Regions from separate parts of the Streptomyces sp. NPDC002935 genome, predicted to be linked through region 1. Evidence: riboswitches for the same ligand, from Rfam matches in the RefSeq annotation. Region 1 holds a riboswitch; the other holds the start of a gene.
What was found. Region 1 has a riboswitch for cyclic di-AMP ahead of ABZX90_RS15205 (transglycosylase family protein). Riboswitches for the same ligand answer to the same signal wherever they lie in the genome.

Region 1 (4,602 bases):
GCGACGATCAGGGAGCACAGGACGAGGGCTAGCAGCGCGGCCCGGCCGGTCAGCCGGGAGCGGCGGGCCTGCCGTTTGGTCTGGGAGCGGTAGACCCGGGCCGCCGTCTGCTCGCCGAGCAGCTTCAGCCTGGTCGATGTGGAGAACCGGTCCCGGTCCTTCACGGCCATGAGTCCCGCCTCCCCAGTACTGGCCCGTCAGTACTAGCCCGTCACGTGCGTACGTCCCCGCACACGGTACGGGACCGAGTACGGGGACGTACGGACGACGCTTCCTGAGCCGGAGGCTCAGTCCTCAGCCGGAGGCTCAGTCCTTGAAGCGGGGGAACGCCGAGCGGCCGGCGTACACCGCGGCGTCGTCGAGGATCTCCTCGATGCGCAGCAGCTGGTTGTACTTGGCGACGCGCTCGGAGCGGGCCGGGGCGCCGGTCTTGATCTGGCCGCAGTTGGTGGCGACGGCCAGGTCGGCGATGGTGACGTCCTCGGTCTCGCCGGAGCGGTGGGACATCATGCACTTGTAACCGCTGCGCTGCGCGAGCTCGACGGCGTCCAGGGTCTCGGTCAGCGAACCGATCTGGTTGACCTTGACGAGCAGCGCGTTGGCGGTGCCCTCCTCGATGCCGCGGGCCAGGCGCTCCGGGTTGGTGACGAACAGGTCGTCGCCGACGATCTGGACCTTGTCGCCGAGGCGGTCGGTGAGGACCTTCCAGCCGGCCCAGTCGTCCTCGAAGAGCGGGTCCTCGATGGAGACGAGCGGGTAGGCCGCCACGAGCTCCTCGTAGTACTCGGTCATCTCGGCGGCCGAGCGGGACTTGCCCTCGAACTCGTACTTGCCGTCCTTGTAGAACTCGGACGCGGCGACGTCGAGAGCGAGCGCGACCTGCTCGCCGGGGACGTAACCGGCCTGCTTGATGGCCTCGAGGATGAGGTCGAGCGCGGCACGGTTGGAGTCCAGGTTCGGGGCGAAGCCGCCCTCGTCGCCGAGGCCGGTGGACAGGCCCTTGGACTTCAGGACGGACTTGAGGGTGTGGTAGACCTCGGTGCCCCAGCGCAGGGCCTCGGAGAAGGACTCCGCGCCGATCGGGGCGATCATGAACTCCTGGATGTCCACGTTCGAGTCGGCGTGCGACCCGCCGTTCAGGATGTTCATCATCGGAACGGGCAGCAGGTGCGCGTTCGGGCCGCCCAGGTAGCGGAAGAGCGGCAGGTCGGACGCCTCGGAAGCGGCGTGCGCGACGGCGAGCGAGACGCCGAGGATGGCGTTGGCGCCGAGCGAGCCCTTGTTGTCGGTGGCGTCCAGGTCGAACATCGCCTGGTCGATCAGGCGCTGCTCGGTGGCGTCGTAACCGACGAGCTCCGGGCCGATCTGCTCGATGACGGCGAGGACGGCCTTCTCGACACCCTTGCCCTGGTAGCGGTTCGGGTCACCGTCGCGGAGCTCGATGGCCTCGAAGGCTCCGGTGGAAGCGCCGGACGGAACGGCGGCACGACCCGTGCTGCCGTCGTCGAGGCCGACCTCGACCTCGACCGTGGGGTTGCCTCGGGAGTCCAGGATTTCCCGGGCTACGACGACGTCGATGGACGGCACGAGCATCTCCTTCTGGGATGTGACGCGGGTATGCGGGGCTTGGCAGCCCCGCGGGATGAGCCTATCCGGCCCGAGGGGATCGGCCAGCCGATCGACCACCCCTTGAGCAGAAGTGAGAGTACATATTGTTCCTGAACGGAACAAAAAAAGAAATGAAAAACCCCGCTCCGGTGCATGCGGGGGAACAAGCACCGGAGCGGGGAGCCCGTGGGGACGGGGGCCCTCACCAGGCCTTCGGCGCAAAGGCCCGACCTGCGAGGGAGCTGCTGTTCAGCTGGGGCGGGGCTGCGCCCGGCCGGTCATGCGGTCGCCCTCCGCCGAAGGCGACCATGTCGGGCCGGGGTGCGGCCGGGCTCAGCGGAGGTGGAGCTGCTGGCCCGGGTAGATGAAGTCGGCGTCGGCGACGATGCCCTTGTTCAGCTTGAACAGCTTCTGCCAGCCGCCCTTGACGTGCTTCTTCTCGGCGATCGAGCTGAGGGTGTCACCCTTGACGACCTTGTACTCGCCGTCACCCTTCTTGACCTTCTTGCCGGTCGGGGTGGTGACGGTCTTCTGGGCGGCCGGGCGCTCCGCGGAACGGGAGGCGGGCTGCTCCGTCGTACGGGTGGTGGTGCTGCTCTGCGAGCCGCTCGAGGAGGAGCTGGAGGGGGTCGACGGGGTCGAGGTGTCACCGCCGTACGCGGCGCTCGACAGGCCGACGCCGCAGGTCGGCCAGGCGCCCTTGCCCTGCCCGGCGAGGACCTTCTCACCGATGGCGATCTGCTGCGACTTCGAGGCCTGGTCCGCGGTGGAGGCGTAGGCGGTGCCGCCGTACGCGGCCCAGGTGGAGGACGAGAACTGCAGGCCGCCGTAGTAGCCGTTGCCGGTGTTGATCGACCAGTTGCCGCCGGCCTCGCACTGGGCGACGGCGTCCCACTCGGAAGCGGTGGCGGCGGAGGCGCTGCCGGCCGCCATCAGCGGAGCGGCGATGGCGACACCGGTGACACCGGCGAGCGTGGCGACGCGGGTGGCCTTGTTCGGACGGCGGTGCTTGCCCTTGCTGGAAAACAGCATGGAGTGATCCCCTCACCGACGCCTGCGAGGTGAGCTGTCGGGTTCGGGCCGGTTGAGTTGCCCGGCCGCGTGCCGTCGGTCCCGTCTCCAGGACGTCCGACACGCGACTTAACCCCAAGCCGTTTCCGGGTGTCTCTCAACTCCCGGACGCGGCACTTACCTTGGGTCCCCCGCTCCTGCCTACGGCGCATGACGCGACGACTGTTCCCGTACGGCCGCTGGCAGGATTCGGCGTTGTGACCGTCGGGGCCCGCTGTGGCGAGCGGTCACGACCGTAAGCAGTCGATCGGCGGAATATCAAAGACGATCAGGGCTTCTGAGACCCATCTCTCACTCGCACCAAACCGGACATTCCACAGCGAACTATGACGCGAACTCCCGCTACTTTTCGACCGTTTCGGTAGCAACAGAGATGCTCCGACCGGGAACGACGAGGCCGGGACCGGCGTCAACCGCCTCCTCGTTCACGGTGGGCAGCTCGCCCCATCCGCCTTCGAGGCCGAGGGCGTCGGAAACACTCCAGAGACTGCCCACGACGCTCACGGCGGGCGAGTCGTCGATGACGTCGATGGCGTCGCGCGAGCCGCGCGAAGCGTGCCGCCCGGCGGCGCTGTCGCCACGACCGTCGGTCACACTCTCCTCGGCGTCGGCACCACGGTGCCGGCCGGCACTGGCGCTCGCACCGTCGGAGGCGTCCGAAGAAGCGCCCTTCTGTCCGGACTTGCCCGACTCGCCACCCTTGCCGGTCGCCTTGTCGGCCGCCTTGCCGGTCGCCTTGTCCGAGCCGCCGGAACCCTGCGAGGCGTGGGGCTTCGCGGTGCTGTCGGCCGCGCCCGAGGAGTCACCCGAATCGGACGAACCGGACAGGTTCGAGGAAGGGGATGAACTGGGCGAAGTCGACAAACCGGATGAAGTGTATGAGCCGGAGTCGCTCCCGGCGCTCGACGAGTCGTCGGCCACGCCCGTGTCGACCTTGATGCCGCCCGAACTCTTGCCGAGCCCGGAGAGCGGTCCACAGGTCGGCCAGGCCGCGAGGCCCTGGTCGTCGAGCACCTTCTCGGCGACGGCTATCTGCTGCGAGCGACTGGCCTGGTCGGCTCTCGGGGCGTAGTCGAGACCGCCGTGCGCCTCCCAGGTCTCCTGGTCCAACTGAAGCCCGCCGTAATACCCGTTGTTGTTGTCGGCGCTCCACGCGCCGCCACTCTCGCACTGCGCCACCCGATCCCAGGTGGTTCCGTCGGCCGCGCTGGCACTCGCCGCGGCGAGCAACGGGATGGCGATGGCCGATCCAGCCACTCCCGCGGCGACGATGAGAGCCGGGGCCTGACGAGGGCGACGGTGACGGCCGTTCCCGGAGAGCATACGGAAGCCTTTCGCGTGACAGCAGGTGACTTCGGCGACTCCTGCGAAGTAGGAAGCGCAGGTGCCGCGTTGATGGGTGAACGTAGCCGGACTCGAACGGTTGTCACAAGTCGATGCACTACCGATCACGCGAAGATCACAGATTTGATGGAGCGTCATGTTCCGGTAGCCGGAAGGGCGCTCTTTCCGGTATGCGGAAGAACCCCTTCGACAGGGGTTCCGAAGGGTCGCCGATGAACCGATCAAGGGCTATTTGACCGGGGTGAACTCCACAGGAAGCGTGCGCAATCCACGCATAATGAGCCCTCCACGCCAGCGCAAATCAGCCGAATCTCCTGCGAGTTGGAGATCGGGGAGGCGGTCGAGGAGGGTGCGGAGGGCGGTCTGCCCCTCCAGGCGGGCGAGCGGCGCGCCCAGGCAGTAGTGGATGCCGTGGCCATACCCCACGTGCTGATTGTCACGCCGCGCGAGATCGAGCGTGTCCGGCTGATCGAACCGCTCGGGGTCGCGGTCGGCGGCGGCGAGGACCACGAGCACGGGATCGCCGGCCGCGATGTCCTGGCCGCCGATCCGCACGTCCTCGGTCGCGAACCGCCAGGT
Region 2 (4,602 bases), on a different contig from region 1:
ACAAGGGCCTCTTCGGCCTCGTCGGGCTGCTGACCGTCGCGAACATCTTCATCGCCGTCCTGTGGACCTGATCGGCCCCCGTGGCCCGCGCGCCGCGGACCTGACCGGCCCCCTCACCCCCGCGCCGCGGCCCTGACGGCGAGGGCGGCGCCCGCGGCGACCGCGAGCCACGCCGCCACCGCGAACCACAGCAGCACCTGCCCCGGTCCTCTGAGCCAGGAGACACCGAGGACGGCCGCGACCGAGAGGGCCGACACCGCCGTCATCCCCATCGGGAAGACGGTCGACCAGCGCAGTACGTCGTACCGCGGGCGCGGCCACGCCGCCTCCGTGACGAGCAGCACGCAGTACCAGGCGAGGTCGAGCACGAGCAGGGCGCCGGTCGTGGCGCGCAGGACGCCCTGGTCGTCGTCGTTCCACAGGTACGGGTTCACATGGTGCGCGGCGACGAGTTTCGCCCCGGCCAGCGCCGAGATCCCGAGCGCGCCGCCCGCCACCCAGTGGTCCCCGGCCCCCCGCTTCACCTCCCACAGGTCGAAGTGCGCGAACGAGACCCCGTAGAGCACGATCCCCAGCCAGAACAGCACCAGTGCGGCATGCGTGAGCCAGTCCGGGCCCACGGCGGTGGCGATCGTCGAGCCGAGGACCGAGAGCCCCTGTGTGGCCACACAGACGAGGAACACGCCTCCCGCCATCCGGTGCCGCCAGTGCCGTACGACGGCCAGGAGCAGGATCGGCCAGAGCACGGCCGACAGCGCGAGCAGGGCCTCGGCTAGCCCCTGCCACCCCAGTTCGGAGAACCGGGTGCCGAGCACGGTGCTCGCCGCGACGGCGGTGAGCCCGGCCGGTGTGCCGGCCTGCCGCGTCCACCGCTCCCGGTCGCGCATCAGCCGGACGACGAAGTCCGCGGCGAGTCCGAGCCAGGCGAGAGACGCGAGGACCAGTGCGATACGGGAGAGGGCCTCGTGGTCGGTCAGATGCAGCCCGATCGAGATGATGCCGGTGGCCAGGACGGCGGCCCCGGCGGCGGGCGGCCGCCCCGCCCACCAGCCGCGGAACGAGGCAGTGTCCGGCTTGTCCGGTGTGTCTGGCATGCGCCCGATGCTAGGGATCTCCGGAGCCGTTGCCGGTGGGGCACGCGCGCGTGGACCACGAAAACGCGGGTCACGAAAGCGCGGGTCACGAAAGCGCGGGTCACGAAAGCGCGGGTCACGAAAGCGCCGGGCACGGGTGCGCGGTTCGCGAAAGCGCCGGGCGCGCGTGCGTGGCCAGGAAAATGCGGGGCACGCGTGCGTGGGCATTCTCCGCTCCACGCGCGCGTGCCCCGTGAGAGGCGTCGCTCGCCGCCTGGTCTACGCCGGGCGCACCACGCTGTGGATCGCCGAGGTGCCGTCGTAGTAGATCGACTCCTCGCGGACGTACGCGCCCGGCTTCGGCGCGTGGATCATCATGCCGTTGCCGATGTAGAGACCGACGTGGCTGATGTCGTCATAGAAGAAGACCAGGTCACCGGGCTGGGCGTCGGCCAGGGAGACCGTCGTGCCGGCGTTCACCTGGTCGTAGGTGACGCGCGGGAGGCTGACGCCGGCGGCCTTCCAGACGGCCTGGGTCAGGCCCGAGCAGTCGTAGGAGTCCGGGCCGGTGGCGCCCCAGACGTAGGGCTTGCCGATCTGCGTACGGGCGAAGGCGAGCGCCTTGGCCGCCTTCGTCGCGTAGGAGGAGTCCGTGGCCGTCGAGCCGGTCGATGAGCCGGCCGTCGATCCGGTCGACGAGCCGGTCGTGGTGCCCGACGACTGCTGCTGGGCGGCCTTGTCCGCTGCCGCCTTCTCGGCGGCCGCCTGCTGCCGTGCCAGCTCCGCCGCCTTGGCCGCGGCCTCCTCCTGCTGCTTCTTCTCGATCGCCGCCAGCCGCGCCTTTTCCTCGGCGTTCAGCTTCGAGAGCAGGCTGCGCGCCTCGGTGAGCTTGCGCTGCACCGCCGCCTTGGACGTCCTGAGCGCGCTCTGCGACGTGGTCAGCGACTGGAGGCTCTCGGTGGCCTCCGCGCGCTTCTTCGTGGTGGCGGCCTGCTCCGTGACGTAGTCGTCGACGGCCGCCTTCTGGCGGGTCGTCAGACGGCTCATCAGCTGGGTCTGGTCGAAGTAGTCCTGCGGGTCGTCGGCGAGCAGCAGTGTCGCGGTGTCGGGGGCGGAGGCCCCGGTGCGGTACTGCGCGGCGGCGAACGATCCCAGCTCCTCGCGCGCGGTGTTGAGCTTCTCCGTGCGCTTGGCGACGTCGTCGAGCAGGGTGTCGACGCGCTTCTTCTGCTTGGCGGTCTTCTCCCGGGTCGCGTTGTACTTCTCGGTGGCCGTCTCGGCCTGGTGGTAAAGGTCGTTGACCTTCTTCTCGACTTCTTCGAGGCTGGGCCTGGGTTCGGCCGAGGGGGCCGCGTTCGCCGTCTGGGAGAGCAGGGCCATGGACGTGAGGGCCGCCGTCGCGAGGGCCGGGGTCCGTATGCCTGCAAGACGCGTACCCGTAGGACGCCATTTGCGGTGCGACGCCAAGAGAGGCGACTCCTTCCGTCATCCGCCTACCGAGTTAGCTGTCGGGTTCGGGCGGGTGGTTCCGGAAGGTTGCCCTACGGTCCTCGCCCCACAAGGCGGTTGGACCGATTCACCCCAAGGTCGGTGGGTCCCCGGCTCCGGCGGCCTCGAAGGCGTGCCGGACTCGGCGGAGGCCGCTCGGCCCGGCGACGTTCGCCGGTTGCGGTCGAGTGGCCTGCCCGCACGCTAGCCAACTGATGTGGCCCGTGTGAAGGTTGATGTGCGATATGCCCGATACATTTTCGTGACCTTTGCCGTGGGTCCCGTCATCCGCGATGCATTCACGGCGAACCGTCCCCATACGGGCTCTTTGGTCGCTCACGCCCTTCATTCGACGGTAGCTCCCGCGGGCGCACGCGTTGTCACCGCGCCGTCGCACATAGGGGTCCCGGGCCGACGTCGACCCCGCCCGCCCGCACCTCACCGGGGGCGACAGGTCGATGGCGTGCGGTCACGGGCTCCCGGGCGTCCCGGCCGGAAGCCCGTCCGCCCAGGAAAAGCGTCACGACTTCCGATCGAGTTCTCGGGGTGGCGGCGGGCTGTCAGTGGGGCGGCCTAGACTCGGAGAGCGATGAGCAGCCTCTTTGATGACAGCTTCCTGGCGGACCTCAAGCCCTCCGGGGCCCACGAGGACGAGCACCCGCCGCCGCCCGAGGACGATCACGTACCGGAGCCGGTTGCGGACGATCTGTTCGGCGGGAAGTTCGACCTGCCCCCGAGCCGGGACGCGTACTACCGCGACGGTGCGCCCCGGCCCGCCGTCGACCCGGCGGCCCTCCTGGACGGACTGAACGAGAACCAGCGCGCGGCCGTGGTGCACTCCGGCTCCCCGCTGCTCATCGTGGCCGGCGCGGGCTCCGGCAAGACCCGCGTGCTCACCCACCGGATCGCGCATCTGCTCGGCGAGCGCAATGTCCACCCCGGCCAGATCCTCGCGATCACCTTCACCAACAAGGCCGCGGGCGAGATGAAGGAGCGCGTCGAGGCGCTCGTGGGCCCGCGAGCCAACGCGATGTGGGTGATGACCTTCCACAGCGCCTGCGTCCGCATCCTGCGCCGCGAGAGCAAGCAGCTCGGCTTCACCTCGTCGTTCTCGATCTACGACGCCGCCGACTCCAAGCGTCTGATGGCGCTCGTCTGCCGTGATCTCGACCTCGACCCCAAGCGCTTCCCGCCGAAGTCGTTCAGCGCCAAGATCTCGAACCTGAAGAACGAGCTGATCGACGAGGAGGACTTCGCCGCCCAGGCCACCGACGGCTTCGAGAAGACCCTCGCCCAGGCGTACGCGATGTACCAGTCGCGGCTGCGCGAGGCCAACGCGCTCGACTTCGACGACCTGATCATGACCACGGTCAATCTGCTGCGCGCCTTCCCGGACGTCGCCGAGCACTACCGCCGCCGCTTCCGGCACGTCCTGGTCGACGAGTACCAGGACACCAACCACGCGCAGTACGCACTCGTGCGGGAGCTCGTCGGCACCTCCGAGCACCCCGTGGACGTACCGCCCAGCGAGTACAACCTGCCCCCCGCCGAGCTGTGCGTCGTGGGTGACGCGGACCAGTCGATCTACGCCTTCCGCGGCGCGACCATCCGCAACATCCTCCAGTTCGAGGAGGACTACCCGAACGCGACGACGATCCTCCTCGAGCAGAACTACCGCTCCACCCAGACGATCCTCACCGCCGCCAACGCGGTCATCGAGCGCAACGAGTCCCGCCGCCCCAAGAACCTGTGGACCAACGCGGGCGCGGGCTCGAACATCACGGGCTACGTCGCGGACACCGAGCACGACGAGGCCCAGTTCGTCGCCGACGAGATAGACCGTCTCACCGACGCGGGCGAGGCCAAGGCCGGCGACGTCGCGGTCTTCTACCGTACGAACGCGCAGTCCCGTGTCTTCGAAGAGGTCTTCATCCGCGTCGGCCTGCCCTACAAGGTCGTCGGCGGCGTCCGCTTCTACGAGCGCAAGGAGGTCCGGGACGTCCTGGCGTACCTCAGGGTGCTGTCCAACCCCGAGGACTCG

Region 2: another riboswitch for cyclic di-AMP. It lies ahead of ABZX90_RS21410 (NlpC/P60 family protein); the one in region 1 lies ahead of ABZX90_RS15205 (transglycosylase family protein).

Annotation. Positions count from the first base shown of each region.
Region 1 covers NZ_JBEXNW010000009.1:271,688-276,289, reverse strand. The annotation lists gene ABZX90_RS15215 (septum formation initiator family protein) at 1-170, opposite strand, end outside; gene eno (phosphopyruvate hydratase) at 307-1,593, opposite strand; gene ABZX90_RS15205 (transglycosylase family protein) at 1,942-2,640, opposite strand; cyclic di-AMP (ydaO/yuaA leader) riboswitch at 2,645-2,838, opposite strand; gene ABZX90_RS15200 (transglycosylase family protein) at 3,022-4,161, opposite strand; gene ABZX90_RS15195 (cytochrome P450) at 4,252-4,602, opposite strand, start outside.
Region 2 covers NZ_JBEXNW010000015.1:23,379-27,980, forward strand. The annotation lists gene ABZX90_RS21400 (hypothetical protein) at 1-71, shown strand, start outside; gene ABZX90_RS21405 (tellurite resistance/C4-dicarboxylate transporter family protein) at 114-1,094, opposite strand; gene ABZX90_RS21410 (NlpC/P60 family protein) at 1,353-2,540, opposite strand; cyclic di-AMP (ydaO/yuaA leader) riboswitch at 2,548-2,719, opposite strand; gene pcrA (DNA helicase PcrA) at 3,151-4,602, shown strand, end outside.